Regions from separate parts of the Kushneria sp. Sum13 genome, predicted to be linked through region 3. Evidence: predicted binding sites of a transcription regulator. Region 3 holds the regulator's gene; each other region holds the start of a gene.
The links. The regulator PhoB, encoded in region 3, activates phosphate uptake and scavenging genes when phosphate is short. The targets are predictions, from matches to a motif close to TGTCATANNNNTGTCANA.
Positions count from the first base shown of each region.

Region 1 (10,114 bases), 1.2 Mb from region 3:
TCAGCGTGCTGCCGGTGCCGGTACAGGGCGATCAGGCAGCACCTGCGATGATCCGCGCGCTGGCCGCCGCCGAACGCGACGGCCGCTTTGACGCGCTGCTGATCACCCGCGGCGGCGGCAGTCTGGAGGATCTGTGGTGTTTCAACGATGAGCGTCTGGCACGCGCCATTCAGGCAAGTCCCATTCCGGTCATGAGCGCCGTGGGCCACGAGATCGACACGACGCTATCTGATCTGGCCGCTGACGTGCGCGCCCCCACCCCCTCGGCCGCCGCTGAACGGCTGGTGCCGGATCGTCGCGACATTCTGGAGCGCCTGGCCACTCTGACGCAGCGCCTCAACAGCGCCCAGCAGCGCCAGCTCGAGCAGCTTGGGCAGCGGCTGGACCATGCGGCCTCGCGCCTTCGCCACCCCGGCGAACGCCTGAGCACCCAGCGCCAGCGTCTCAAGGATCTGGAAGCCCGTTTGACGCGGGCCACGACGTATCGGCTGGCGCAGTCACGCCAGCAGCTGGCAAGCCATCAGGCCCGGCTGCAGCAGGCCTCCCCCGAGCGAGCGCTGCGTGATCGCCGCGAACGGCTGGACGCCCTGGAGCAGCGCCTGCTGGCCGCCCCCGAGCGCCAGATCAATGCCCAGCGTCAACGACTGGAAGCCGTGATGCGCGAGCTCAATGCGGTCAGCCCGCTGGCCGTGCTGGGGCGTGGCTACGCGATTCTGGAATCTTCTTCCGGCGTGGTGCGCCGGGCGCAGGACACCCAACCCGGCGAGGTCCTCACCGCCCGTCTGGGTGAAGGTCGCCTGAAGGTGGAAGTGAAGCGGCGGTTGAAGCGCTGATCACAGCGGCCCTGCGACGTAGGCCGGCTTGAAGCTGTTGGGATCAAGCTCGTGGCGGGCGAGCAGCTTGTAGAAATCGGTGCGATTGCGCCCGGCAATGCGCGCGGCCTGGGTGACGTTGCCTTCGGTAATCTTGAGCACCTTGACCAGGTAGCCGTGCTCGAAACCGGCTCGCGCGGCATTGAACGATGGCAGCGCGTTGTCCTCGGAAGCCAGCGCCTGCGCCACCAGCGCATGGGCGATAATCGGCGCACTGGACAGCGCCACGCACTGTTCGACCACGTTGACCAGCTGGCGCACGTTGCCCGGCCAGGCATGGGAGGCCAGCAGGTTAATGGCCTCCTTAGAGAAGCCCTTCACCGAAGGCTTGTGTCGATCGGCGGCCAGCTCCAGGTGATAGCGCGCCAGAATCGGAATGTCTTCCGGCCGTTCACGCAGGGCCGGCAGGCGCAGGTTGACCACGTTGAGCCGGTAGAAGAGATCCTCGCGGAAGGTGCCCTCGCTCATTGCGGCGTTCAAGTCACGATGGGTGGCGGAAATGACGCGGACATCTACATCGATATTGTGCGTGCTGCCCAGCGGACGAATCTGGCGCTCCTGAAGTACCCGCAGCAGCTTGACCTGAAGTGACATCGGCATGTCGCCGATTTCATCGAGAAAGAGCGTGCCACCATGCGCGGCCTGAAAAAGGCCTTCATGCGCGTTCACCGCGCCGGTAAAGGCACCGCGGGCATGGCCGAACAGTTCACTTTCCAGCAGCTGTTCAGGCAGCGCCCCACAGTTGATGGCGATGAAGGGATGCTCGGCGCGGGCACTGGCGCGATGCAGGGCACGCGCCAGAAGCTCCTTGCCGGAGCCGGAGGGACCGGAGAGCAGGACGCTGACATCGCTGCCGGCCACCTTGCCGGCCTGCTCGAGCACCTGCTCCATGACCGTACTGCGGGTGATGATGTCGCGACGCCAGGCAGGGTCTGCCTGACCGCTGGCCGGTGAGGTCTGCATGAGCGCCTCGTCCACCAGCGCAAAGAGTTCGGTACGATCGATGGGTTTGGTCAGAAAGCCGAATACCCCCTGACGGGTAGCATTGACGGCTTCGGGGATGGAGCCGTGCGCGGTCAGGATAATGACCGGCAGGCCCGGATGGCGGGACTGAATCTCCCCGAACAACGCCATGCCGTCCATGCCATCCATGCGCAGGTCCGACAGGACCAGATCGGGGCGCTGCTGCTCGACCAGTGACAGTGCCTGGGCCCCGCTTTCAACGGTACTGACCCGATAGCCACGGCTTTCAAGACGCATACCCAATAGCCTGAGAAGGCTTGGATCATCGTCGACCAATAGCAGATGGGCAGTTTTCACGTATGTCTCCTTGCACACCCGACGCGCGAGGAGGGCTCAGGGGGTTTGCCTGGCGTTCATGCTCTCCTCTATCGCGGTCAGGGCGTCCAGTTTCTTTTTCAGCTCGACATTTTCCTGCTCCAGCGACTGAATCTGCTGGCGCTGCCGGCTGTTACCCTGAGTGCTGCGATTATGCTGTGCATCCAGCCTGGATTGAAGTCTGGATTGAAGATCGATGCGACGCTCCAGATCTCTTTGCCACTGCTGCAGCAAGGGCTGAATGCTCTCGGGGGCCTGAGCGGTATAGCGCTTGAACAGGGCCAGCCCTGTCGGCCAGTGCTCGGCATCTTCCTGAGAAAAGACCACCGCACGAGCCAGCCCGCCACGAGGCGTGTCGCTGCTCATGTATTGAAGCACTTCATCACGCCATTGCTGTGTGCCGGTTTGCGCAGAGCGACCAAAGGCGACCCATGTCGGCAGCAGGCATTCATCATCCACCATGGTGGGGATCCCGCGCGTAATGCACTCCTCGGCGGCGCCGGGAACGCGATCGCCCATCATGGCGCATCCGCTTAGCAGCAGGGTCGCTGTTAAAAGACTGCCTGCGATCAGATTGTGCGTCATTGTCATATCCTTGCCAGCGCCGCCTTTTCCCTTGCGGCCCGGGGTAAAGAAGGGTTGTCCTGTGAAGCCTCTTCCACGATCCAGGGAAGCACCAGCTCAAAGCAGACTTCACAGCCGTTGATCGAGTCCTCGATCAGACTCAGCGTGCCGTGCTGCGCGCGCGCACTTTCGGCCGCCACCGACAGCCCGATGCCGGACCCCTTGAGCGGCCCCTTGCGCTGCGAACTGCCCTGATAGAACGGCTCGAACAGATGGTCGCGGTCACGCTCGCTGATGGCCTGACCGCTGTTGGCCACATCCAGCGTCAGGTGCTGCTGATCGGCGCTCGCTGAAATATAGAGCCGACCCTCATCTGCGCCATAGGCAATGGCATTGGACACCAGATTGTCGAGTATACGGGCCGTGCGTGCCCGGTCGGCCTGCCAGTACAGCGGTGCGCGACGCTCCTCGACGATCATGCCCTTTTGTTGCAGGGCGAGACGATGCTTGGACAGCACCTCGTGGATAACGCTTGCCACGTCAAAGCGCGTCACGTTGAGACGCCGATTCTGCTGGAGCAGATTGTAGTCCAGCAGCTGCTCGATCAGCGTTTGCAGCTCCTGACCGCTTTCATCGATCAACAGCACGATTTCACGCTGACGCTGACTCATCTCGCCGACCACGCCATCGGCCAGCAGCCCCGAGCCCTCACGGATGCTGGCCAGCGGTGTCTTGAGCTCATGAGACATGTGACGCAGGAACTGCTGCTTTTGTTCCTCGAGTTCACGCAGGCGCGCCGACAGCCATTCAAGGCGTTCTTCCAGATTGACCAGCTCCAGCGGGCCCTGAATCGGGCGACTCTCCTCGGCATTCTCATTGCCGCCGATACCGAGAATGCGCTGCTCGAGCTGGCGAATCGGGCGAATGATACGCCAGGTAAAGAAGAGGATCAGCATCAGACTGAACGAGACCAGTGCCAGCGTGGCCTGCCACAGTCGGGTGGTCACCTGATCGGCCTGGGCGCGAATCTCATCGATACGGGCATCCACCTGGCGTCGGGTGGATTCGGCCAGCGCTTCTGTCGAGGCCGTAAAGCGGCTGAATTCGGACAGTTGCGCGCTCAGGCTCTCCTCGCCGGGCGTCGGCAGGGTCTCCAGCACGGTCAGCTGCTGACGCAGCGATTGCATCAGGGGGTTATCGCCCATGAAGGCGGCGTGCTCGTTGAGCAGGTCGCTGTAGCGCGCGCGACGCTCGCCATAGATTTCAAGCAGGCTCTGATCATCAAGCACCGCATACTGACGGGCGCTGCGCTCCATGTCCGTAGAGAGGTTGGTCAGCTGACGGGCACGACGGGTTTCGTCGACGGCCTCGCGGGCGCTGACGTCGGCCAGCTCTGAAAGCTGGGAAAAACTCTGACCGGCGAGATGAATCAATACACCGATCGGCAGCATGACCAGCAAAAAGGCGGTCAATACCTGCTGAAGAAGGGATCGAGGACGCCACCGACGCTTTATTCGAGAAGCCATGAGTTGACAATCTCCGACAGGCGAGCCGTTAAATGAAATCGTGAGGAATGCGAGAGAGAATAACCGATATTCTCACCGTTCGATAACGTCCGTACACATTTTTCACTCATTCAGTTTCATTAGCCTCGATGGAATAAAAAAAGAGCCGGCAAGGCCGGCTCTCAACATACGCAGGGAACTGAAGGGTAATGTGGTGAAAGACACTGCACGCCTGACCATGCAGAGCCAAAACACCGTGGGCCTGGAGGGGCCCGAAGCTACGCGATCGAGATTGGCAGTCAGGCTTTCGATAGCGTTTGCAGCTTCTTCATGATCAAAGACACCGACAAGGCGCTGTCTTTGAAAGACGGACCCGAGGTGGCATCCATGCCATGGCCATGACGGCCTGATGCCTCCCTGCAAGGGTCATTTAGCAGGCAGACATCTCAAAATGCTTATCCCGGGAAAATCCTGATGTCCCGAAAAAGCCCTGATGACATGCCGCGTTGCCATGCATCACCCATAGCCAAAGACGTGCCATAATTTTATTTACTCTTCAAAAACAATAACTTGTATTAATGCTTCAGTCAGCGCTATTTTTTTGTGGCGACATGGCAGCATGACCGACATCAAAAACGTCGCCACATGGCGACATGAAAACCCGAAAAAATAGCAAGTGGCTGTTTTTAAAGGTTTTAAACCTGTCTCCCTGAGAAGACAAACCCTTCGAAGGGCTGTCTTGAAAAGACGACAGCCCTGTTTCCGATATCAGTTCCCTGCCTTTGACGGACCTTGAGAGCTCAATGTCTTGAGCAGTACTCTGGAGTTGCGCTGCGGGTTGTAGTGTTGACGCCGTCTTTGAGGCAGTGCGTCTGGGTCGGCTGTCACGAAGCCACGCTCCAGAAACCAGTGCAGGGTGTGGGTGGTCAGGGCAAACAGCGTGGTTAACCCCTTCTCGCGGGCACGCTGCTCGACCCCTTCGAGCAGCAGATCACCGCGCTCACCGCCACGATAGCTCGGATGAACCGCTACACAGGCCAGCTCGGCGCTGCCGGCTTCAGCATAGGGATGAAGCGCTGCACAGCCGATGACCATGCCGTCACGTTCGATCACCACATAGTCATCGATTTGCTGCTCCAGGCGCTCGCGCGAGCGCGCCACCAGCATGCCCCGTTCTTCCAGCGGGCGCAGCAGTTCGAGCAGTCCGCCGATGTCGTCAATGCGGGCCCCTCTTAACTGCTCGTAGCGCTCGCGGGTAATCATGGTGCCGACACCGTCGCGGGTAAACAGCTCTGCCAGCAGCGCGTCGCGGTCCCGCCAGGACACCAGATGCGTTCGGCCAACCCCCTGGCGCGCCGCATCGCAGGCAATGTGCACATGCTCGGCAAGCTCTGCATCCTCATGCTGACAGGCCAGGGCGTGCGCCTCCTGCAGATTCGGCTGGCGCATCAGTCGGCCCTGGGCGTTGTGCAGTCCGCCGGCACGGCCCACGATGATCAGCTTGTCGGCCCCCAGCGCAATGGCAGCATGACGGGCAATATCCGCAGCATCCAGATCAAAGACCTCCCCGGTGCTGGAGTAGCCCAGCGGTGGCAGCACCACCAGCGAACGCTGATCCAGCAGCGTGCGAATGGCATCACTGCGCACCCGGCGTACCTCACCTGCCCGTAGAAAATCGATGCCTTCGCGAATGCCCAGCGGCTTGGCCATGACCAGATTGCCACTGATGGCATTGATCTCGACGCCATGCAGCGGCGTATTGGAAAGCCCCGGCGACAGTCGGGCCTCAATGGCCAGACGCAGGGTCGAGACTTCACGTTCGATCAGCGTCATGCAGGCCTCATCGACCACGAACCGCCCCTGGTGGCGCTGCGGGGTCAGCGCCGCCTCCTCCAGCGCCTGACGCACCTGGGCACGCACACCAAAGACCAGCACCAGCCGGACACCCAGAACATGCAGCAAAGCCAGGTCCTGAATCAGCGGGGCGCGACGCTCGGGCGTCAGCCCTTCTCCTTCGATCAGCACCACGAAGGTACGTCCCCGGTGGGCATCGATGTAGGTCGATGAGTTTCGAAACCAGTCGGCAAAGGGAAATGAGATATCCAAGGGGGCTCCAGGATCAAACAGGCATCAATGGGGCCTCACGGGTGTGAAGGCCCCTTTATCTTAAAGCAGCAGACGTCGCAACGCAGGCCCGGGCAGCGCCAACCTGAATTGACCACAGGAACCGACCATAAAAAAGGCCGCCGTGATTCACGGCGGCCTTTTTTGTCACATCGTGGCAAAGCGCGGTCGAAGGTCTAGCCGAACATGCCCTTGAGCATGAAAAAGAAGATGATCGACAGCGCCGCACCGGCCGGCAGGGTCACCAGCCAGGAGATCACGATGGTGCCCAAAACCCGCAGGTTCAGTGCCTGCATCCCGCGCGCCAGACCCACACCGAGTACCGCACCGACCAGCGTATGCGTGGTGGAAATCGGCAGCCCCGTGCCGGAGGCGATCACCACGGTCGTGGCCGCCGCAAGCGTTGCCGCAAAGCCGCGCGAGGGCGTCAGTTCGGTAATACCGGTGCCGACGGTAGCAATGACGCGGTGACCATAGGTCAGAAGACCGAAAACGATACCACCGCCGCCGAGGATCAGAATCCACCAGGGCAGCGCCGCGTTGCCGCCGATTTGCCCATGGGTATTCACGATGCTGACCACGGCTGCCAGCGGGCCGACGGCGTTGGCGACGTCATTGGAACCGTGAGCAAAGGCCATCGCACAGGCGGTGAACATCATCAGGACCCCGAAGATGCGCTCGACGCCTGTGAAACTGGAGCGATTGCCCCCACGCGGCTCATGCGTGATACGCCTTTCAAGCAAAATGCCCAGTAGCGTAATGATCGCGCCCACGCCCATGGCCCAGAGCAGCGCATCGGTAAAGCTGAGGTTCAGCCCTACATGGCTCAGCCCCTTGAGCAGCGTCACCATGGCCACGATAAACCCGACCAGAAACATGTAGCCCGGCACATAGCGACGCGCTGCCGCCAGCGGATCCTTGTTTTCAAAGATCAGGCTCTGAATCGAGCGGAACAGCAAAAAGGCGATTACCCCGGCGATGACCGGCGAGATCACCCAGCTCGAGACGATCTGGCCAATGGCACTCCATTGAACCGAGGATGGTCCCAGCCCTGCCACGGCAAAGCCGACGATCGCGCCTACCACCGAATGAGTGGTGGATACCGGCCAGCCCTGCTTTGAAGCGATCATCAGCCAGATGGCGGCGGCCAGCAGTGACGACAGCATGCCATAGACCAGATACTGGGGTTCATTGCTGAGCAGCGTGGGATCGATGATGCCGTTGCGAATGGTGGCCGTCACCTCACCGCCGGCAAGCCATGCCCCCAGAAATTCAAAGACAATGGCGATACAGATCGCCTGACGAATGGTAATGGCCTTGGAGCCAACCGAGGTGCCCATGGCATTGGCAACATCGTTGGCGCCAACGCCCCAGGCCATGAAGAAACCGAAAACGCAGGCGAGAAGAATAAAGAGCTCGCCATGCTGTGCAATGATGGTCATAGGAAAATGTCGTTATCCGAACTTCGGCACCCGATGGTGACGTGCGCCTATCGGGCCAAAAGGATTTGCAGGCGGCTGCCTACGCGTTCAGAGCGGTCGGAAACCTCGCCGATCCAGTCAATGATCTGATAAAGGAACATGACATCGATGGGAGGTAGATCCCTTTCCAGCTCAAAAAGGCGGCGCCGGATCATGACCTGCTGATCGTCGGCCTGGTGTTCAAGTTCATGGAGCTTGCGAATCTGATCGCTCAGAAGATCGGAGACATTGCGTCCAAACCCCGATTCCAGCAGATCATCCAGCTCGGCCAGCGCCTGACGCGCCTGATGTACGGTGGCGACAGCCGTGCGCACGTATTCCTGAAAGATGTCTTCCATCGCCTCGGGAATACGCATGCGCCGACCCAGCATGATCCCGGCGATATCCTTGATCTTGTTGGCTATCTTGTCCTGTACACTGATCAGTTCGAGCAGGTCGGAGCGTGAAACCGGCAAAAAAAGGCTGTTGGGCAGATTCATGCGGATATGGGTTTTCAGCTCGTCGGCGTCATGCTCGCCGGCGCTGATGCTATTGCGAATCTCGCCGGCGCGTGTCCAGTCCTGCTCAAGGGTTGCCTGAAAAAAGATCGGCAGCAGGTCGGCGCACTCGACGGTCTTGTCGATATGTTCAAGCAGCGGCTGGAACGGCGACCGGCCGAACAGTGCTGAAAAGGGATTGGATGACACCATGGTAATTTCACTGCAATGAAAAATGGCCACCCCAGTATATTTATCTGACCCCCCGGCGTCATGAAAATTTAACGTTTGGCCCCCGGATAGAGCGAATTAACACATGAATCCGAGCACGCACGACGACAATACCGTCACAAACGCCTCCAATCCCCCACAGGAAGTGGAGCTCAAGCTGGCCCTGGGTCAGGACAGTGTCGAGACGCTGAAGGCCCACCCGCTACTGCAGGCCACCACCTGTGAGACGTACCGTCTGGCCAATGTCTATTACGACACGCCCGAGCGCGCCCTGGAGCAGTATCGAGTGGCCCTGCGCCTGCGCGGCGACGGCCAGCGCTTTGTTCAGACGGTCAAGACCGCCGGCCACGGCCACGGCGGTCTGCATACGCGCGGTGAGTGGGAAACCCCGCGCGATGCGGAAAGTCTGGACACGGACTGGCTGGCAGGCCTTGGCGTGACCCCGTTTGAGCAGGACGACGTTCGCCAGTCGCTGCAGCCGGTCTATCGCACCGACTTTCAACGCACCCAGTGGCTGCTCGAGCATGAGGGCAGCCACATCGAGCTGGCGCTGGATATCGGCGAGATCATCGTTGGCGAGCATCGGGTCGCCATCCATGAAATCGAGCTTGAGCTCAAGGACGGGCGGGAAAACGCCCTCTGGTCGCTGGCAGAGCAGCTGGCCGGGCAGTGCGCCCTGCGTCCGGCCAATGCCAGCAAGGCAGCACGTGCCGTGTCACTGCGTGAGCAGCAATGGACGCTGCCGGCCTGCGCCCTTGATATGCCGGAGCAGTGCCTTGAACGGGCCATTCTGGCGCTGGATGCCTTTCAGGACAGCCAGCAGCCGTCGTTTTTATATGATGCACGCCAGGCGCTGCTCAATCTGACCCGTCATGATGACCCTGAAGTGGCCACTCTGGCCGGCCGACTGGCCGATCTTTTATCCCGCACCCAGTGGCTGGACTGTCGTTTCGGTCAGCAGTGGCTGCTGTTGATGCAGCACCTGTATCGAGGTTAAAAGCCCGCAATCGACCGCGGGTCGGCCCAATGGTCTAGAGCGATGCCGGCTGCAGGGATACCGGCAATAGCGTGGCATCGAGTCGACCCAGCACGTCCTGAGACGACATGGGGCGGGCATAGATAAAGCCCTGAATCTGCTCGGCCCCCATGTCGCATACCGTCTTGAGCGTGGCACTCTCCTCGACGCCTTCGATCACCACACGAAACTCGAGGCGACGGCACAGATCAATCACCGACGTCATCACGTGGCGCTTGCGCGGCTCACGCTCCAGATCCATGACAAAGCGGCGGTCGATCTTGATGCAATCCAGTGGCAGCTCGCACAGCTGTGACAGCGAAGAGTAGCCGCTGCCGAAATCATCAAGGGCAATGGAGATGCCGTGCTCGCGCAGCCGAACCAGGTTGCGCAGCGCCACCGCAGGCTCTGCCAGCACGGCCGATTCGGTAATTTCCAGATTGACGCGGCGCGGGTCAGCACCGTGCTTGTGGATCAGTCGCATCATGTCATCGACCAGCATCGCGTC
Region 1 covers NZ_CP199847.1:2,482,190-2,492,303, forward strand. The annotation lists gene xseA (exodeoxyribonuclease VII large subunit) at 1-833, shown strand, start outside; gene glrR (two-component system response regulator GlrR) at 834-2,192, opposite strand; gene ACUN8C_RS11625 (hypothetical protein) at 2,229-2,795, opposite strand; gene ACUN8C_RS11630 (sensor histidine kinase) at 2,798-4,300, opposite strand; gene argA (amino-acid N-acetyltransferase) at 5,048-6,385, opposite strand; gene ACUN8C_RS11640 (inorganic phosphate transporter) at 6,580-7,845, opposite strand; gene ACUN8C_RS11645 (TIGR00153 family protein) at 7,893-8,573, opposite strand; gene ACUN8C_RS11650 (CYTH domain-containing protein) at 8,677-9,588, shown strand; gene ACUN8C_RS11655 (EAL domain-containing protein) at 9,623-10,114, opposite strand, start outside.
Region 1: the regulator PhoB is predicted to act here: its motif matches at 8,630-8,647, upstream of ACUN8C_RS11650 (CYTH domain-containing protein).

Region 2 (10,114 bases), 720 kb from region 3:
CGTCCCGTCTGGCCGCCATGGCCGGGCAACGCCTTTTGCTGAGACTTGAATCCCCGCGGATTGAAGTGCTGGTGATCTTTCACATTCATGGTCTGACGCTTGCCTCACTGCCCGATGGCGAGGACCGGGATGCCGACACCACCATCGAAATCGATGCCGATACGCTGGGTGCCCTGCTGGGCGGCATGCCGATACAGTCGCTCATGACCAGCCACCGGCTGGTGGTACGCGGCCAGCTTGGCCTTTTGATGCAGGCGCGCGAGCTGTTGATGGATCTCGATATCAACTGGGAAGGCGCCTTCGCCGAATGGTTTGGCGAGGCCCCGGCGCATAGTCTGGCGACCGGTCTGCGACGTCTGGGACATTTCGGCGTGTACTCTTCCAAAAGTCTTGAACAGGATCTGCGCGAGTACATCCTGGAAGAGGGCCAATGGCTTGCTGGTCGTGCCCGCTTTGATGTCGCCCGTGAACACCTGACCGAACTCGAAATTGCGACCGACCGGCTGGAAGCCCGGCTGGAACGTCTCAACCGTCGTCTGCGAGGGCATCACTCTTGATGACGCTATGGCGCCTGATCCGTATTGCCTGGGTAGTGACCCGTTATCGGCTCGACAGTCTGATTCCGACTGAACGCCTGCCGGGCTACGCCCGTTTTGTCATGGCCATTGCCCCCATTCGGCTGTTCCCGAAGGGTGACAAGACGCGTGGCGAGCGCCTGCGATTGGCGCTCGAGGATCTGGGTCCCATTTTCATCAAGTTCGGGCAGATGCTCTCGACCCGACGCGACCTGATGCCGCCGGACATCGCCGTGGAGCTCAAGCGGCTGCAGGATCAGGTGCCGCCCTTCCCCAGCGATACGGCTCGCCACATCATCGAAGAGGAACTGGGCGCCCCGGTCGGGGAACTGTTTGCTCACTTTGAAGCCGACTCGATGGCGTCGGCCTCCATTGCCCAGGTCCATGCCGCGCGGCTTCATACCGGCGAAGAGGTGGTGATCAAGGTCATCCGGCCCGGCATCGACCGTGTCATGCGCAATGACATTGCGCTGTTGTATACCTTTGCCAAAGTGCTTTTGAAAATATGGCCCGAAGCCCGGCGCCTGCGCCCCGTGGAAGTGGTCAAGGACTATGAGTCCACGCTTTTTGATGAGCTTGATCTGCAAAAGGAGGCCGCCAACACCTCCCAGCTCAAGCGCAACTTTCAGCACTCTCCGCTGCTGCACGTGCCGACCATCTACTGGCCGCAGACGCGCAAGCGCGTCATGACCCAGGAGCGTGTCAACGGTGTTCCGGTGGCCGATACCGAGGCACTGGAAGCCCAGGGCGTCGACATGCGACTTCTGGCCGAGCGCGGCGTTGAAATCTTTTTTACCCAGGTGTTTCGCGACAATTTCTTTCATGCCGACATGCACCCGGGCAATATCTTTTTGGACATCAGCAACCCCAGCGATCCGAGCTATATCGCCATCGACTGCGGGATCGTGGGCAGTCTGACCCGGGAAGACCAGGACTATCTGGCGCGTAACATCATCGCGTTTTTCCGCCAGGACTATTACGAAGTGGCCATGCTCCATATCGAGTCCGGCTGGGTCGGTGAGCATACCCGCGCCAACGAGTTTGCTGCCGCCATCCGCTCGGTGTGTGAGCCCATTCTGGAAAAGCCGCTCAAGGACATCTCCTTTGGCCAGGTGCTGATGGGGCTTTTTCAAACGGCCCAGCGCTTTCACATGGAAGTGCAGCCACAGCTGGTCCTTTTGCAGAAAACCCTGCTCAACATTGAAGGGCTGGGACGCTCGCTGTATCCCGAGCTTGATCTGTGGCATACCGCCAAGCCCTTTCTGGAGCGCTGGATGCACGAGCGGGCCGGCCCCAAGGGGTTCTGGGAAGAGCTCAAGCGGCAGGCGCCGGACCTTGCCCAGCGCATACCACAGCTGCCGGTACTGGCACACCAGGCCCTTTCCCAGGTCGAAAACGAGCGCAAGCACCGCGAGCAGCAGACCGCCGCCCTTGTCACCCTGCAGAATTCCTTTTCGGGTGTACGCAAGGGCGCGCGGCGGATCAGGATCGGCCTGGTACTGATCGCAGGCGCCCTGGCCTGGCAGCCCATCTCCCAGTGGGCGCTGCAGCAGCACTGGAGCATTCTGGCCGCAGCCGGTATCGGGCTGGCGCTGGTCATCTGGCGCTGAGCACCGCAGAGAACATCGACAGATTGCGGACGGTGATGATATAAGCTCCCATCGTCCTGAACACGCCCTGGCATGACACATCAGGAACCCATTTCCATGAGCACTATTCTCGATCAGCTCGACCAGAGCCTGGCCAGTCGGCGCCACGGCGACGCTGATACTTCCTACGTCGCCGGCCTGCACCAGCGCGGTCTTAACAAGATTCTGGAAAAGGTCGGCGAAGAAGCCGTCGAAACGATTCTTGCCGCCCGTGACGCCGAGCAGGGCGATGACAACGCCCGCCAGGCGCTGATCGGCGAGACGGCCGATCTGTGGTTTCATTCGCTGGTCATGCTGTCGCATCTGGGACTTGATCATCGCAGCGTGCTGGAAGAGCTGGCACGCCGTCAGGGCATTTCAGGACTGACCGAAAAAGCGTCACGGACCGAGGGGTAACATTTCCCTCTTTTATCTGTCCTATCATTACAATGATGGGCGCAGCACCGAATCAACCAATGAACGTGTCCGGTCGGACACAATGGAGAAACGCCATGTTGGGTGGCATCAGTATCTGGCAGCTTCTGATCGTTCTGGGCATCATTATCCTGATTTTCGGCACGAAAAAGCTTCGCAACCTGGGCGGTGATCTGGGCGGCGCCATCAAGGGTTTCAAGCATGCCGTCAAAGATGATGACGATGAGACAGCCAACAAGCCTCATCAGCGCGTCAAGCATGACGAGACCCCGGGCAACGAGACCATCGATAGCCATGTGGACACGCGTGACAAAGAAGACACCCGGAAATAATCCTTCATGTTCGATATCAGTTTTCCCGAGCTGATCGTGGTCGGTGCCATTGCGCTGGTGGTGCTGGGCCCCGAGCGTCTGCCCACGGCAGCCCGCACGGCCGGTTTATGGCTGGGAAAGATCAAGCGCACGGTGTCCAGCGTTCAGCAGGAAATCACCTCGCAGCTCGAGGCCGAGGAGCTGCAGCGCAAGATGAAAAGCCAGCAGGACCGCTTTGACCAGGGTCTGAAAAAGGCACGAAATGATATCGAAAGTCTGGGCGATGATCCCTCGGCCAGCAGTCGAAAGCTGTCGGACAGGGCGCTTTCCGATGATCGTCCTGCCAACCGGCAGAGTGAATCGCCAAAGCAGCACGGCGAGACATCAAGCGCCGAGGCCCTGTCGGATCGTCACGCCAATACTGCCAATCCATCGACCGCCCCACCATCGGCTGCCGAAGCAGCCGCCAGCGAGCAGACAACCTCCGACACCCCGTCCTCCGGGCAGCCATCGGTGTCGGACAGCCATGACAGGGATAAACAGGATCGATGAGCCCACAGGACGATAATCAGTCGCACACACCGCTGATCGATCATCTTATTGAGCTGCGTTCACGACTCTTGCGCGCCATGATCGTCGTCGTGGTCGCGTTTGCATCGCTTTACGCCTTTTCCAACCAGATCTATACCTTTGTGGCCGAGCCGCTCATGGCCCTTCTGCCGCCCGGCTCGCAGATGATTGCCACTGAAGTCACCTCGCCCTTTCTGGCACCTTTCAAACTGACGTTGATCGTGTCGCTGTTTCTGGCCGTTCCCTTCGTGCTCTACCAGGCCTGGGCCTTTATTGCACCGGGCCTTTACGCGCACGAAAAAAAGCTCGCCCTGCCCATACTGGGATCAAGCGTCCTGCTGTTTTATGGCGGTGCCGCCTTTGCCTACTACGTCGTGTTTCCGCTGCTGTTCCAGTTTTTCACCACGGCAGGCCCGGCGGATGTGCAGATCATGACCGACATCAACGCCTACCTCTCCTTCGTGCTCAAACTGTTTCTGGCCTTCGGGCTGGCGTTTGAAATTCCGGTGGCCACCTTCCTGCTGGTATTGACCGGGGCGACCACGGTACAGGCGTTGTCGGCCAAGCGCCCTTATGTGGTCATTGGCTGTTTTATTGTGGGCATGGTGCTCACCCCGCCCGATGTCATCTCACAGACCCTGCTGGCCGGCCCCATGTGGCTGCTGTTCGAGGTCGGCATTCTTTTCGCCCGTCTGATTCGACGTCCGCGTGGCGGTCGTGACGATGTCGAAATGAATGACACCCATAGCTGAGTGACAAGCCGCGCGTCAGCGCGGCTGCTCCATAAGCGTATTCACGCGATCCACGAGCTTGAAAAGCCCCTGAGCCACGTCCGAGGGTCGTTTGCCCATGAGCCAGCCGGGCGTGGTAAGCACTCGGTGCTCGATATCCACCACGATCTCGCCGACGCCGGCACTCTTGTGCAATCCGCCCATGGCGCTGATGGTGCCGGACAGCGCAGCGCTCTGACCCAGCGTGACCGGAATGGCCTGCTCAAAGAGTCGGGGCACCAGCAATGCTGCCATGCCGATCAGCGCGATGGGCTTGTGGGCGTCATGAAACTCGTGAAGCTGGCCGACCAGCTGTTCAAGTACCTGCATGGAGGACCCGCTGACGGCAAAGTCGCTCAATTGATTGATGGCACCATGCCCACCGGGGATGATGATCGCGCCAAACTCTCCCGCCTGAAGCTTTTCCAGCGGATAAATGCGCTCATGCACCATGCGACATGACTCCACCATGGCATGGCGGCCCTCACTGTTCATGGGCTCGCCACTGGTGTGGTCTATTACGTGATGCTGCGCCACGTCCGGCGCAAAGCAGCTCCACTCAAGCCCGAGTTGATCCAGGCGCAGAAGCACCATCGTCAACTCCTGCACATCGGTACCATCCAGCCATCCGCATCCGGAAATCACGACTGCTACACGCTTTTTCATGCTGCTGCTCCCATGAGATTCATGACATCCGCCTTCCCGGGCAGATAGTGGTGACAGGCGCTTATACCGGCCTGTCGAATGCGACGATCGTCGTCACCGCTGCCGCACAGGCCAGCTATTATGGTTATGTTGGTTGTGTCACTTTTATGTTTCAGAAGTGCGCTGGTGTCTGCCATCGTCTCACGCAAATGTCCTGCCACCTGCCTGTATCGCATGCACCATGATGGTTTCTCGCACCGCATGATGCGCGGAAAAGCACGCTGACCGTGGATGATCTGATACTGCTCGTTTTTATACAGTATGGATGCCGGGATTAAAGCCATCCGAAAGATTCTGGAAATCAGGGGGCTGATCAATGTCATCTTCTGAAGGCACCCGGCCCATAGTCCTGAAGTGCGGCATGAAGGCGCTGTGGATATCAGTGGAGGCGCCGATGCCCTCATGATTACAACGGGCATGTTCTGTCTGGATGTACTGTATCGCGTCAGGCAGGAGCTGCGTGTCCCGACTTTCGTCTACCAGGCGAGCGCCGGGGCCGATGGCATGGTTACCTGATGTGCAAGGCAGGCCGCAAAGGCTCTCAGGACGTTATGACTGTCATCAAAGGGTCATGAGAGTTTCTCACACTGATGGATGCGCTGCCTTTTTTTGGTGGCGCATGTCATTTTCCGGAGAGTTCTCGATGTCATCACTACCCACTACCCCGGCTTCTGAAACGACCGCGTCACTCGAGAATGACCCTGCCTCCACGCTGAGGATCAATCACACACACGCCGGTATTCGCGCCCGGGCAGCCGCCAATGCCCTGCGCGATCTGGACGATGCCGGGCTTTATTTCAACCGTGAACTGTCCACGCTGAGGTTTCACATACGCGTGCTGGAGCAGGCGCTTGATGACACTCATCCGCTGCTCGAGCGACTCAAGTTCCTGCTGATTTTCTCCTCCAATCTGGATGAGTTTTTCGAGATTCGCGTGGCAGGTCTCAAAAGACGCATTGCCTATGGCAACGAAGACGTTGGTATGGACGGTCACTCAAGCTCCAGCATCTTCCAGGAGATCGTGAGCACCGCTCATGAACAGGTCGAGCGTCAGTACCATATTCTCAATACCCGTCTGATCCCGGCACTGGCCGAGCGCGGCATCCACTTCCTGCGTCGTAACAGCTGGAACAAGGCGCAAAAGGAGTGGGTCAGCACCTATTTCGACGACGAAATCATGCCGGTGGTCAGCCCGATCGGGCTGGACCCGTCCCACCCCTTCCCGCGACTGGTCAATAAAAGCCTTAATTTCATCGTCGAACTGGAAGGCCGGGACGCTTTTGGACGTGAAGGCGGCATGGCCATCATTCCGGCGCCCCGCTCACTGCCCCGACTGATCAGACTTCCCAAAGAGCTTGAGCGCGAAGGATGCCAGGAGTATGTCTTTCTCTCCTCAATGATTCATGCCCATGCCGAGCAGCTTTTCCCCGGCATGGTCGTGCGTGGCTGCTATCAGTTTCGTCTGACGCGCAATGCTGACCTTGCCATGGACACCGAGGACGTCTCGGATCTGGCCTCGGCGCTTAAAAGCGAGCTGCTGGCCCGACGCTACGGAGACGGCGTGCGTCTTGAAGTTGCCAATAACTGCCCGGCGCATCTGAGTGACTTTTTACTCAAGCAGTTCAAGCTGGGACAGGAGGATCTCTATCTGGTCGATGGGCCGGTCAACCTGAGCCGGCTGATGGCCATGATTGGCGACAGCGAGCGCGCGGACCTGCGCTACACCCCTTTCGTGCCTGGCCTGCCGAAAGCCCTTCGCAAGGATGAAAGCCTGTTCGACATGATCAGTCGACAGGACATCCTGCTTTTACACCCCTGGGAATCGTTTGGCGTCATCGAAAACTGGCTGGCCGAGGCCGCTCGAGATCCGAGCGTTCTGGCCATCAAGCAGACACTTTATCGTACCGGCTTTGAATCAGGCGTGGTCAGCGCCCTGGTTGATGCCGCAAGAAGTGGCAAGGAAGTCACGGTGGTGATCGAGCTGCGCGCCCGCTTTGATGAGGCCGACAACATCGCACTGGCCTCCCGGCTTCAGGAGGCCGGCGCCAACGTGATCTATGGCGTCATGGCCTACAAGACCCACGCCAAGATGCTGCATATCGTGCGTCGCGAAGCCGGTCAGATTCGCCATTACGCCCACATGGGCACCGGCAATTACCATTCAAAGACGGCAAAGCTCTATACCGATTACAGCCTTCTGACGGCGCGCGAAACGCTTTGCGAGGATGTCCATCACGTGTTTCAGCAGCTCTCCGGAATGGGCGAGCCGCGCCACACCGAACACCTCCTGCACGCGCCCTTTACGCTGCACCGTCGACTGGTGGAGCTGATCGACCGTGAAACCGCACACGCGCGCAAGGGCCGCAAGGCGATGCTGACCATCAAGTGCAACTCCCTGACCGAGCCAAAACTGATCCAGGCGCTCTACCGGGCGTCTCAGGGCGGTGTCATCTGCCAGCTGATCATCCGGGGCACCTGCTGTCTGCGCCCGGGGGTTCCAGGCATCTCGGACAACATTACGGTGCGCTCGGTGGTGGGCCGCTTTCTGGAACATACCCGCGTCTTTCATTTTCACAACGCTGGCAAGTCGGAAACCTGGTGTTCCAGCGCCGATTTCATGGAGCGCAACATGTTCCACCGGGTAGAGACCTGCTTTCCCCTGCTGGATCGCAAGATCGCCCAGCGGGTCAGAAAGGATCTTGATACCTATATGCTGGACAACTGCCAGAGCTGGACGCTTCAGTCAGACGGGCATTATGAAAAGCGCTGTCCGGGCAAGGATGAAGCCGCCATCAGTGCGCAGGAAACCCTGCTGTATGCCTATGCCGCGCGGCCCTGACAGAGCCCTTTCCGTGACTTTCAGCCCCATGAAATACGCTCGAGCCGCATGAGGCGGCCCGAGCGATTATTTTGCTGACTGATGCTGATGCACTGCCAGAACAGGTGTCAGAATGTTAAACGCCAATTCTGCCCCCATCGCGTTTTTGAATGACGACCGTCGATGACCGCGGACGAACCTGGCCCTGCGCTGCCTGTGTGGCATCCTCGGTATTGGCGGCCGGCCAGTTGACCGGGTGCTGAATATTGATAAACAGCGCCGTTCGATCAGGCGTTGCAAAAATGCCGGTGACTTCGGCTTCGTTGGGTCCAATGGCGAAACGCTTGAGCTGTGCCTGGTTTTGCGCGTTGATGGCAGGCTGGCCATCGCCTGTCATTGCACCGGGCACGACGGCGAGCACCTGATCGTTGGTCATTTCGGCCACCGCGTTCTCACGACCCTTGTCCAGCCCATTGTCGGTTTCGATCCACAGGATCCCTTCGCCGTTGTCACGGTCGTCAAACCAGAGACCGTCGGGACTTGCAAAGGCGTTGACGTCGGTCAGACCGGACAGATTGCTGTCAGCATCACTGGCGCTGCCCCCAAAGACGAAGGGCTCCCAGCGCATACGGGTCGGGTCATCACTGCTCTCCTGCCAGCGAATGATATGGCCATAAGTATTGTCTGCGCGCGGATTGGCAGCATTGACCGGCGCCGTGGCGTAGCCGCTGCCCATGGCAAGCGCATCACCCTCACCGGTAAAGCTCGCCTCACTGTCCTCTTCGGTGCGTTTTGAGTTATTGGTCAGCGTCATGTACACCATGCCCGAATGCGGATCGACCGTTCCCCACTCGGGGCGGTCCATGGGTGTGGCGCCCATCAGGTCGGCGGCGTCGCAGGTATTGATAATGATGCCGGCCTGATCCTCGAACAGCTCTCCCAGCCGACGCCCCTTGTGTTCTCCCCGCGGGATGATGGCGTCCACGCTCAGAGGCAACCACTCACCAGTCCCATCAGCATCAAAACGGGCGACATACAGTGTCCCCTCATCCAGATAGCGGGCACCGATGGCCTGGCGGTCATAGGCTTCACCGGGGCGGTTGGCGTCACTTTGCTGCCAGTGCTTTCGTGTCACGAACTTGTAGATGTATTCGTTGCGGCTGTCGTGTCCGGTATAAAAGGTCAGCGGCATGCCTTCGACGACGCGACCGGGCCAGCAGCCCTCGTGACGAAAGCGCCCCAGCGCCGTGCGCTTGTAAATGGCGCTACCGGCATCGTAGGGATCAATCTCGACGATATAGCCAAAGCCGCGGGCCTCATTGCGGTAGTCCTTCGCGGGGTCGTCGCCGCGCGGGGTATTGTCAAAACGACTGAACTCACCCTGCTCACCATCATCAGCACTTTCCCAGCCATAGCGGCCACGCTCGCCGTTGATACCCAGACGTGCCTGATCAGGCGTCAGCTCTCCCTGAGCGGTGAACACCTCGGGCCAGTTTTCTTCACAGGTCAGATAGGTGCCCCAGGGAGTATGGCCGCAGGCACAGTTGTTATTGGTGCCGCGAACGCGTGTGCCGTCGGGTGACCAGGCAGTGACGACCCAGGGCGTACCGCGCACGGGCCCGGACAGTTCCATGGGTGTGGCCGAGGTAATGCGTCGGTTGTGGGCATCACCGGCCACTGGCGCCCAGTGGCCCTGATCGTCACGTCTTAGACGGACCACGGCCACGCCATGTGCATTGATCTCGGTGCGCACTTCATCCGCTGGCCGTGCGCCCTCATCACCGTTGGTTGGGCCATCCTGCGGCGCCCAGAGGGCCGTTTGATCGATATATTCATGATTGATGGCCAGCAGAAAATCGCGTGAGGCATGCTGTGTATCAAGCGGAAAGTGGTACATGCCGTCGTGATGCATGCCCATGGCACGTGCCTGAAAGGCAGGAGTCATATGAAGATTCTGCTGCCAGCCGGCATTGCCGCCCTCCAGTGACGTCCCCCAGGGGACCAGAACCTGAGCGGTATAGCCTTCAGGCACCACGATAGCATCCGTCATGCTGCCGGGCAGCGACTCGAAACCCAATACAAGTCGGCGACTCGAGGGATTGGCGCTGGCCTGGCGAATGGCAGCACTCAGGCCAAAGTCGGTAAACAGTGTGGCAGCGGCAAGCCCCAGACTCCCCTGCAGCATGCGACGACGCGATAGATAGCGCGTCATTACGGATGAGAAAGGACGATTACCGCTATCGTTGTGATTGTCGTGATTTTCAATTTCCTGGCTCATGTCATCGCTCTCGGGTCTTGATCG
Region 2 covers NZ_CP199847.1:690,173-700,286, reverse strand. The annotation lists gene ACUN8C_RS03360 (ubiquinone biosynthesis accessory factor UbiJ) at 1-557, shown strand, start outside; gene ubiB (ubiquinone biosynthesis regulatory protein kinase UbiB) at 557-2,185, shown strand; gene ACUN8C_RS03350 (phosphoribosyl-ATP diphosphatase) at 2,282-2,620, shown strand; gene tatA (Sec-independent protein translocase subunit TatA) at 2,716-2,970, shown strand; gene tatB (Sec-independent protein translocase protein TatB) at 2,977-3,501, shown strand; gene tatC (twin-arginine translocase subunit TatC) at 3,498-4,271, shown strand; gene elbB (isoprenoid biosynthesis glyoxalase ElbB) at 4,287-4,955, opposite strand; partial or broken gene ACUN8C_RS03325 (hypothetical protein) at 5,343-5,510, shown strand; gene ppk1 (polyphosphate kinase 1) at 5,638-7,833, shown strand; gene ACUN8C_RS03315 (PhoX family protein) at 7,949-10,090, opposite strand.
Region 2: the regulator PhoB is predicted to act here: its motif matches at 5,551-5,568, upstream of ppk1 (polyphosphate kinase 1).

Region 3 (10,114 bases):
TCAGGCGCGGGTCGAAAACCTGGAAGAGCTGGTCAGCGCGGCGAAGGCCGCTACCCAGAGCAATCCCTTTGATCCAATGAGCGACCGTGAAGGCGACATGCTGGGCACTTTCCTGGCTGAGGCGGCGCTCAACTCCGGCGAGCACGAGGCCGATGAGTTCGAGGATGCGGTGCAGATGATGACCCTGCACTCGGCCAAGGGGCTGGAATTTCCGGTCGTGTTCGTGGCCGGTATGGAAGAGGGCCTCTTTCCGCACAAGATGTCGCTGGAAGAGCCGGGCCGCCTCGAGGAAGAGCGCAGGCTCTGCTACGTCGGGATCACGCGGGCGATGGAGAAGCTCTATCTCACCCATGCCGAATCGCGGCGCCTGCACGGCAAGGAGACCTTCCAGCGTCCGTCGCGCTTTCTGCGCGAGCTGCCGGAAAACCTGGTCGAGGAAGTGCGCCTGCGCGGGCAGATTTCGCGCCCGGTCACTTCACGCGAATCCAGCGTGCGCCAGGAACAGGTCGACGGTGGTGACGAGCTGCCAAGCCTGTCGCTGGGCCAGCGCGTCAGTCATCCGGTCTTCGGTGAAGGGGTGGTGATCAACGCCGAAGGTCAGGGCCAGCGCGCGCGCGTGCAGGTCAGTTTCGAGGAAGATGGCGACAAGTGGCTGGTGCTGGGCTTTGCCAAGCTGGTGCCGCTGGGCTGATCAGTGGCCGCCGGACTAATCAATGGCCGCCAGGCCAGGCAGGGGCCTGCGTCATGGCGGTGAGAAGGGCCGCCACGGTGTCATCAAATTGTCATTACCGTGCGCGATGCTGGTGGCAACATGGCGTTGCCAGGCAGCGCCTTTGATCCGTGAACGGAGTCTCCATGGACATTGCCAACGACCCTCACAGCCAGCACATTTCGCGTCAGTTCAATCAGGAGCTTGAGTCGTTGAAGACTCAGCTGCTGGCGATGGGGGGGCTGGTAGAGCGCCAGATCAATGAGGTCATCGCGGCCCTGCTCGAGGGCGATTTCGAAGCGGCCGAGCGCGTGCGTGATAACGACCGTGAGGTCAATGGCTTCCAGCTCGACATTGATGACGAGTGTGCCCATATTCTGGCCCGGCGCCAGCCCACGGCCTCCGATCTGCGGCTGGTGCTGGCCGTCACCCGTGCCACCTCCGATCTGGAGCGCATGGGGGATGAGGCCAACAAGATCGCCCGTCATGCCCTGAGTCTGATCGAGGAAGGGCTGACCAGCCGCGGCTTTACCGAAATTCGCCATATCAGCACCCGCGTACGGGACATGGTCCGTCAGGCCCTGACCGCCTTTGCCCGCATGGACGTGCCCCTGGCACGCGAGGTGCTGGGGGAAGACGAGATCGTCGATCAGGACTATCAGACCGCCATGCGCTCGCTGGTGACCTTCATGATGGAGGACCCGCGCTCGATCAGCTCGGTGCTCAACGTCATGTGGATCCTGCGTTCACTGGAACGCATCGGTGATCATGCCGACAATCTGGCGGAATCGGTGGTGTATCTGGTCGAGGGCGATGACATTCGCCACTCCAGCAATTCCTCGCCGTCGCCGGGCAGCACGCCAACACCCTGAGCACGACCCCTTCCTGAGCACGCCTCTTTCCTGACGCCTGCCGGCCCTCTCCGCGAGGGTCGGCGGGTATGATAATCTGCCTGCCCACCCTCTTTGATGACTGGATAATCCTTCAATGGTGTATGCCGTCTCTGCGCTGGGGCGCGGGTTTTCCATGGTGCTCTCGCCCGGGCTTCGACGTTATGTCGTGATTCCGCTGCTGGCCAATCTGGCCATTTATGCCGCGCTGTTCACGTTTGTGATCCAGCGCTTCTCCGGCTGGGTCAACTACTGGATGGCCAGCGTCCCGGGCTGGCTCGAGTGGCTTGAATGGTTGATCTGGCCGCTGGTCGTGCTGTGTCTGATCATCGTGCTGGCCTTTACCTTTACGGTCGTGGCCAACCTGATCGCCTCGCCCTTTTACGGGTTTCTGGCCGAGAACGTCGAAAAGCGCCTGTCCGGGCAGCAGGAAAGCATCGATGACCGCTCCCTCTGGCGTCAGGCCATCGACAGCTTAAAGCGCGAGCTGCAAAAGCTGGCCTGGATGGCCCCCCGCGTACTGCTGCTGCTGTTAATCGGGTTTGTGCCCGTACTGCATCTGGCGGCACCGCTGTGCTGGGCGCTGTTTTCGATCTGGAGCATGTCGATTCAGTATCTGGACTACCCCATGGACAACAACGGGGTGAGCTTTCCCGACATGAAAAAGCGCCTGAGCGCGCGCTGGTGGCCGACACTGACCTTTGGCGGCGTGGTCTCCGCCCTGATCTGGATTCCCATCGTCAATCTGCTGGTCATGCCGGCCGCGGTGGCCGCGGGCGTCATGATGTGGCGGCGTCATTACATGGCCCTGCCGGCGCCGCAATAGACCCTGTCTCGATGCAGGCAAGCGTGAACAACACTGCTATGATGCGACCCTGTCGTCGTAACATGATGTGACATGTCGCATGAAATGCCCGTCAGGGCCTGCACAGTGACTCGTGTCGTATGGCGTTTTGAAGCCCGGATCACCTCATCGTCCTGACGGAACACAACATGTCAAAATCCCTGCTCGCGGGGCTGGCGCTGGCCATGATGCTTGCCGGCTGTGCCGGTACGCCCGCACCCGCCCCGACGCCCATGGTCGATACCGACGCCATCGACCGTATCTTCAGTAATGTCCCGGTCATCGATGATCCTGCTCCGGCCCGGCGTTATGGCCCGGCACAGGGCGCTGCACTCGAGCGCCGCAGCGGCTATCGGGTGGATCACTCGGTGTCATCAAAGGGACAGAATCAGCGCATCCGGTTTCTGGTGCTGCACTATACCGGTGGCGATGACGCCGCCGCCTTCAGAGCGCTGACCGGGGGCAACGTCAGCGCCCATTATCTCGTCACGGCCTCGCCCGGTGAGTATCAGAATCAGCCGGTCGCGATGCAGCTGGTTGACGAGGACAAGCGGGCCTGGCACGCCGGCGTGAGCAGCTGGGGAGATCGCGTCAATCTCAACGATACCTCCATTGGCATCGAGATCGTCAATCGCGGCCACTACACCTCACCCGACGGCATGGTCTGGGACCCCTACTCCCGTGCCCAGATCGAGCTGGTCACGGCGCTGGCCCGCGACATCGTCGACCGCTACCACATCGCCCCGGAAAACGTACTGGGACACAGTGACATTGCCCCGGGTCGCAAGGTGGATCCGGGCCCGTTCTTTCCCTGGCAGCGTCTTTATGAGGCCGGAGTCGGCGCCTGGCCCGAGCGTCATGTCGTGACGCGCTATCAGCGCGAGCTTAGCGCTTCCCCCTTGTCCATGGCGCAGCTGCAGCGCGCGCTGGGTCTCTGGGGATATCCGGTGAGCGTCACCGGCACGTATGACGAGCCGACCCGCAAAGCGCTGGGTGCCTTTCAGATGCACTTTCGACCGGCCGATACGCACGGCAATGTTGATGTGGAAAGTCAGGCCATTCTGTTGGCACTGCTCGAGCGCTATCACGGTCTGACCGATGTCCGCGCCGTGCGTCAGTAACGCGTGATGCCCGCGGCTGTTGATGGCTGCGGCTGTTGATGACCACGCCCGTGCGTCAGTCCGTCATTCTTTCCAGACGGGTGACGGGAAAGATACAGCGAAAGCAGGCGCCCTCGCCGGGCCGGCTTTCGATATCGAGCCGGGCGTCGTGGCGCAGCAGCACGTGCTTGACGATGGCCAGTCCCAGCCCGGTGCCGCCGCTGGCCACCGAACGGCTCTTGTCGACCCGGTAGAAGCGCTCTGTCAGTCGCGGCAGATGTTCGGGGGCAATGCCCTCGCCGTCATCGATGACCTCGACAGCGGCACCGCCCTTGTCCCATCGGCGATAGACGAGGGTGATATGACAGCCGGGTGATGTGTAGCGCACGGCGTTATAGATCAGATTGGACAGGGCGCTTCGAAGCTCTTCGACATCGCCATAAAGCCGCCGGGTCTCCTCGAGCCGACAGGTGATCTCGTGGCTGCCGCCAGACAGCTCCTGGCCGTCCTCGGCAATCTGTTCGCACAGCGCGGCCATGTCGATCGAGCGCTCGTTGCGGTGACGCTCGCTGGTTTCCAGCCGCGACAGGGTCAGCAGGTCCTCGACCAGATGCTGCATGCGCACGGTCTGTTCCTGCATCCGACTCAGGCCGCGCTGATAGGCGACAGGGAGAGCGCCATCGTTGTCCTGCCAGGTCTCGACATAGCCGGTCAGCACCGTCAGTGGGGTGCGCAGTTCATGCGAGACGTTGGCCACGAAATCGCGTCGCGTCTGCTCCAGACGCTGCAGCCGGGTGACATCGCGAATGATCAAAAGGCGTTCGTCATCGCCAAAGCGGGTGATCTGGCACGACAGGGTGCGCGCCTCGTTGGTGGGCGCACCGATCGTGATCGGCTCGCTGTAATCCATTTTGCGAAAGTAGCGGATAAAGGCAGGATCGCGCAGGTAGTTGGTCAGGTGATGGCCGCGGTCGTGGCGACTGTCCAGTCCGACCAGGCGCTCGGCGGCGCTGTTCCACCAGTCCAGACAGCCGCGTGAATCGAGCATGACCACCCCTTCGCTCATCGACTCGGCTGATTCCTGAACGCGCTTTAACACCGAGCGCAGGCGATTTTGCAGATGCTGCTGGCCCTTTTGATAGCGATAGAGGCGGTCAAAAAGATCACCCCACACCCCTTCGCCGTCGGGCGGGCGCTGATCCACCGGCGCTTCCAGCCAGCGGTAGAGGCGTTTGAGGTGTCGAAGGGTAAAGGCGAGATGGATCCCCAGACCCAGGGCGATGCCCCACCCGGGATAGCCCAGCAGGGTGCCCAGAATGCCGAAGCAGGCGACCAGATAGGACAGCCGCCAGAGTTCATTGAGCCAGTAATGCATGCCCGACTACCGCGACGAGAAGCGGTAGCCGGTACCACGAACGGTCTGCACCAGATGCTGATGAGCGTCCCCCAGCACCTTTCGCAGTCGGCGGATATGCACATCCACCGTACGCTCCTCGACATAGACATTGCCGCCCCAGACCTGATCGAGCAGCTGGGTACGGGTATAGGCGCGCTCCTGATGGGTCATGAAAAACTGAAGCAGGCGATATTCGGTCGGCCCGATCTCAAGGGCCCGGCCATCGACGCTGACGCGATGGCTGACGGGGTCAAGCAGCAGCCCGTCTACCTCGACGTTCTCCTCGACGCCGGCCGGCGTGGTACGACGCAACACGGCCTTGAGGCGGGCAATCAGCTCGCGCGGGGAAAAGGGCTTGGTGATGTAGTCATCGGCGCCGCTTTCCAGACCCTGCACCTTGTTGTCTTCCTCGCAGCGCGCGGTCAACAGCACGATCGGGATGTCGCGGGTGATGGGTTCACGCTTGAGCCGTCGGGCCAGATCGATCCCGCTGACGCCGGGCAGCATCCAGTCCAGTAAAATCAGATCGGGACGTTCATCGACGACCAGCTCATGGGCGGTTCTGGCATCCTCGGCCTCGAGAATGCGAAAGTCCGCCATCTCGAGTGCCATGGCAATCATTTCGCGAATCGGCGCTTCGTCGTCGACGATTAAAACGGTTCTGGACATGAATGGCTTCCCCTGCCGGATAGCGATGGCGACTGCCGGGACGATGCGCGCAACGGCATTCGGCCACAGGCTTCGTCATGTGATCGTCATTCAAACGTCTTCATGTGACAACTTTATGACACCCTCGCCTGGCATAACGCCATCACTTTCGAAACATCAGGCCTGCCAGGTCGCCAGCGCGATACCGGCAAACAGCAGCACGCCCACCCAGTGATTGTTCAAAAAGGCCTGAAAGCAGCCCTCTCGGGTGCGCGTGCGACAAAGGCGTTGCTGGTGGACAAACACGGCGGCGATGGCAATCAGTGCTGCCCAGTAGAAGCCATCAAGTCCTGCAAGGCTGCCCACCACGGCCAGCAACAGCAGCATCAACACCTGCAGTGCGCCCTGAATGATCAGATCCATGCGGCCGAACAGCACGGCGGTCGACTTGATGCCGATTTTCAGATCATCGTCACGATCAACCATCGCATACCAGGTGTCATAGACCAGCGTCCAGACGATATTGGCGAAAAAGAGCCACCATGCCACGGCCGGGACATGGCCCTGCTCGGCGCCGAAGGCCATCGGAATGCTCCAGCCAAAGGCCGCCCCCAGCACCACCTGCGGCAGGTGGGTATAGCGCTTCATGAACGGATAGCTGGCGGCCAGCGCCGCGGCCCCGAACGACAGCATGATGGTAAAGGCATTGGTGAAGCACACCAGTACGAAGGCAATCGCCAGCAGGACACCAAACAGGATCAATGCCTCGCGCGCGCTGATGCGCCCGGTCGCCAGCGGTCGATCATGGGTGCGTTTGACGTGGGCATCGAAGTGACGATCGGCGTAGTCATTGATCACGCATCCCGCCGCCCGCATGACGTAGACCCCGGCAATGAAGATGATCAGGTTATGACGCGTGGGCAGGCCATCACCGGCCAGCCACAGCGCGGCCAGCGTCGGCCACATCAAAAGCCAGGTGCCGATGGGGCGATCAAGCCTGGTCAGGCGCATGAAGTCGGGGAGTCGAGCGAGGGGCGACGGCATCGTCGGGGCTCCAGTCAGCGTAAAACGAGAAGGTCAGCGTGAAAATATGAGTCTACCCGAAATGACGCGGCGTCGAGCCCTTCACGTGTGATGGTCGCTGACACCGGGTAAAGCGCTCGTGCACGAAATACTCCTGTACCAGCAGCGGCGCTCGCCCGACGCCCAGGGCAAACAGCGAGCGCCGCCCCCACGTTACGGGCAGGGCCAGAAATCCGGGAGCGGCCCGGATCATCTCGAGACTGGAACGCTGCACGATGGCCTTGCGCGGTGCGCGGGCGCTTCTGGCAAAAAGCTGATGCCCGAGGGCCTGGGTGCCAAGCCCGGTCATCCAGGGCGGGCAGGCCTTGAGCGCCATGACAGAACGTGCGGCCACCAGCACCTCGCCTTCGGCTTCCAGCGTGACTTCCCGTCGCCAGACCCGCTGCCCGGCCTTCTGGCCCAACGCCACCAGTTCGTCATGGCGGCCGCGCCCCGGCCCCTGCGCATGCAGACGCACCGTGATGGGCGCTCCCGCCCAATGGGCCAGCCGGGCCGTAAGCGAGTCACGCGAGTCCATCAGGGTTCTGAGCGGGTCTTCAAGATGGACACCGGAAAGCGCCACCGGCTGCCAGTGTGCAAAAGAGGGAGAAAACCGGGGAAATTCGGGCATGGGTGAAACATCCGAAAGGGGGCCATCGGGTATCTTTTTGTACCCGGAGGGTAAAAATATCATCCATTAGGCCCGATAAACGCCACAAAGTGCCATTTTGTGCAGTTTTGGCTGGCGTGAAGCAGGGAGGCGTTGCTAGTCTAGGCCGGTCGAACAGTGTTCGCCCTGCAAGGCCGGCCTCATGGCGCTGGTGCAGGGCAGTGAGCGACCCTTCGCGCACCCTCTTGCAGTGTGCGAATTCGATATAACAATGGGCGGCACCAAAAATCGCCATGTTATTGCCCAACCAGGAGGCGTTATGCGCAAACCAGAACTCGCCGCGGCCATTGCCGAGCAGGCGGATCTTTCAAAGGACAAGGCAGGTCAGGTACTCAACGTCGTACTCGACGAGATTACCCGCAGTGTTGCCAAGGGCGAAGATGTCACCCTGATCGGGTTTGGTACCTTCACCGTACGTGAGCGCGCCGCGCGTACCGGCAAGAACCCGCAGACCGGCAAGGAAATCCAGATTCCTGCCAGCAAGAACGTTGCGTTCAAGGCCGGCAAGGGTCTCAAGGACGCCGTTTCCAAGTAATCCCTTCAAAAGGGTTACGGCGTTGATATCACCGGCTGCCCCAGGGCAGCCGGTGTTGTTTTATCAGGCCGTGGCCAGACGCGCGGCCCTGACGCCGCGGGCCAGTTCACGCACCAGCGCATGAACGTCCCGGGTGCCGGCATCATCACTGTCGGCCTGCTCGATACACTGGATCAGCGCCGAGCCCACGACCACGGCATCGGCAAAACGACCGATGGCGGCCGCCTGTTCGGCGCTTCGAATGCCAAAGCCCACGGCAATCGGCAGGTCGGTATGGGCGCGAATGCGGGTAATCGAGCGCTCGACGCTTTCCGGCGTGGGCGCGGCAGCCCCGGTAACGCCGGCCACCGAGACGTAATAGATAAAGCCCGAGGTGTTTTCCAGCACCCGAGGCAGACGCTTGTCATCGGTCGTTGGCGTGGCCAGACGAATGAAGTCGATGCCGGCCCGCGCTGCCGGCAGACACAGTTCCCCGTCGTGCTCCGGCGGCAGATCGACCACGATCAGCCCGTCGATGCCGGCCTCACCGGCATCCTTCAAAAAGGCCTCGACGCCGTAGCGGTAGATGGGGTTGTAGTAGCCCATCAATACGATCGGCGTGTCCTGATCCTCGCGACGAAACTCGCGCACCATCTCGAGCGTTTTCTGCTGGGTGTGCTGACCCTTGAGCGCGCGCAGGGCGGCCTTCTGGATCGATGGGCCATCGGCCATCGGATCGGTGAACGGCATGCCCAGCTCAATGATGTCGGCGCCGGCACCCGGCAGGCCCTTGAGCGTGTCGAGCGAGGCCTGATAGTTCGGGTCGCCGGCCATGGTAAAGGTAACCAGTGCCGCACGGTCTTCTGCCTTCAAGGCCTCGAGGCGGCGAGTAATACGTGTGGCCATTATTCGGTCTCCCCGGTTTTTTTCGCCACGTCATGCGGCGGCTGCATGTCATCTATCCGGCCGGGTTCGGCGGCCTCAACCGTGGTGTTCGGCAGTTTTTCAGTGTCGCCGTGCTGCTCGAGCCAGTTGGCAACGCTTGCCATGTCCTTGTCGCCCCGTCCGCTCATGTTGAGCACGATCAGATGATCCTCGGGCAGGTCCGGGGCGATCTTTCTCAGATGCGCCAGCGAATGCGCTGATTCCAGCGCCGGAATAATGCCCTCCAGCTCGCAGCAGAGCTTGAAGGCCTGAATCGCCTCGTAATCGGTGATCGAGACGTACTCGACGCGCTTTTGGGTATGCAGCCAGGCGTGCTCGGGGCCGATGCCCGGATAGTCCAGACCCGCCGAGACCGAGTGAGCATCGGTGATCTGACCGTCAACGCTTTGCAGCAAAAAGGTGCGATTGCCGTGCAGCACGCCCGGCTCGCCGCCGTTGAGGCTTGCCGCATGCTCGCCGGTCTCGATGCCATGGCCGGCCGCTTCTACCCCGATCATGCGCACGCTTTCGTCATCGAGCATCGGATGGAAAAGGCCCATGGCGTTGGAACCGCCGCCGATGCAGGCCATCAGCGTGTCCGGCAGGCGCCCTTCCTTCTCCAGAATCTGCTCCCGGGTTTCCCGTCCGATCACGGACTGGAAATCACGTACCATCGCCGGATAGGGATGCGGCCCTGCCACGGTGCCGATCAGATAGAAGGTGGAGTCGACGTTGGTGACCCAGTCACGCAGCGCCTCGTTCATGGCGTCCTTGAGCGTGCCGGTGCCGGATTCAACCGGGATGACCTCGGCGCCCAGAAGCTTCATGCGAAAGACGTTGGGCTGCTGGCGCTCGATGTCGGTGGCGCCCATGTAGACCACGCATTCCATGCCAAAGCGTGCCGCTACCGTGGCGGTGGCCACGCCGTGCATGCCCGCACCGGTCTCGGCGATGATGCGCTTTTTGCCCATCTTGCGTGCCAGCAGGATCTGACCGATGCAGTTGTTGATCTTGTGCGCGCCGGTGTGGTTCAAATCCTCGCGCTTGAAGTAGATCTTCGCCCCGCCCAGATGTTCGGTCAGGCGCTCGGCGTAATACAGCGGCGTGGCGCGACCGATATAGTCGCGCTGGTAGCCCTCGAGCTCGCGGCGGAAGGCCTCATCGGTGCGTGACCACTCCCAGGCCTCCTCGAGTTCGAGAATCAGGGGCATCAGGGTTTCGGCCACGAAACGGCCGCCGAAATCGCCGTAGAAGCCGTTGGCGTCCGGGCCCCTTGAGAAGCGTGTGATGGAATCAGTAGCAGACGACATGGTGATCTCCCTGTCTGTCACAAAGGTCGGTCATGAAAGCCCGAGCT
Region 3 covers NZ_CP199847.1:3,677,845-3,687,958, reverse strand. The annotation lists gene uvrD (DNA helicase II) at 1-691, shown strand, start outside; gene phoU (phosphate signaling complex protein PhoU) at 856-1,581, shown strand; gene cysZ (sulfate transporter CysZ) at 1,697-2,425, shown strand; gene ACUN8C_RS16980 (N-acetylmuramoyl-L-alanine amidase) at 2,593-3,564, shown strand; gene phoR (phosphate regulon sensor histidine kinase PhoR) at 3,620-4,918, opposite strand; gene phoB (phosphate regulon transcriptional regulator PhoB) at 4,925-5,608, opposite strand; gene ubiA (4-hydroxybenzoate octaprenyltransferase) at 5,765-6,631, opposite strand; gene ACUN8C_RS16960 (chorismate--pyruvate lyase family protein) at 6,684-7,280, opposite strand; gene ACUN8C_RS16955 (HU family DNA-binding protein) at 7,531-7,854, shown strand; gene trpA (tryptophan synthase subunit alpha) at 7,918-8,739, opposite strand; gene trpB (tryptophan synthase subunit beta) at 8,739-10,067, opposite strand.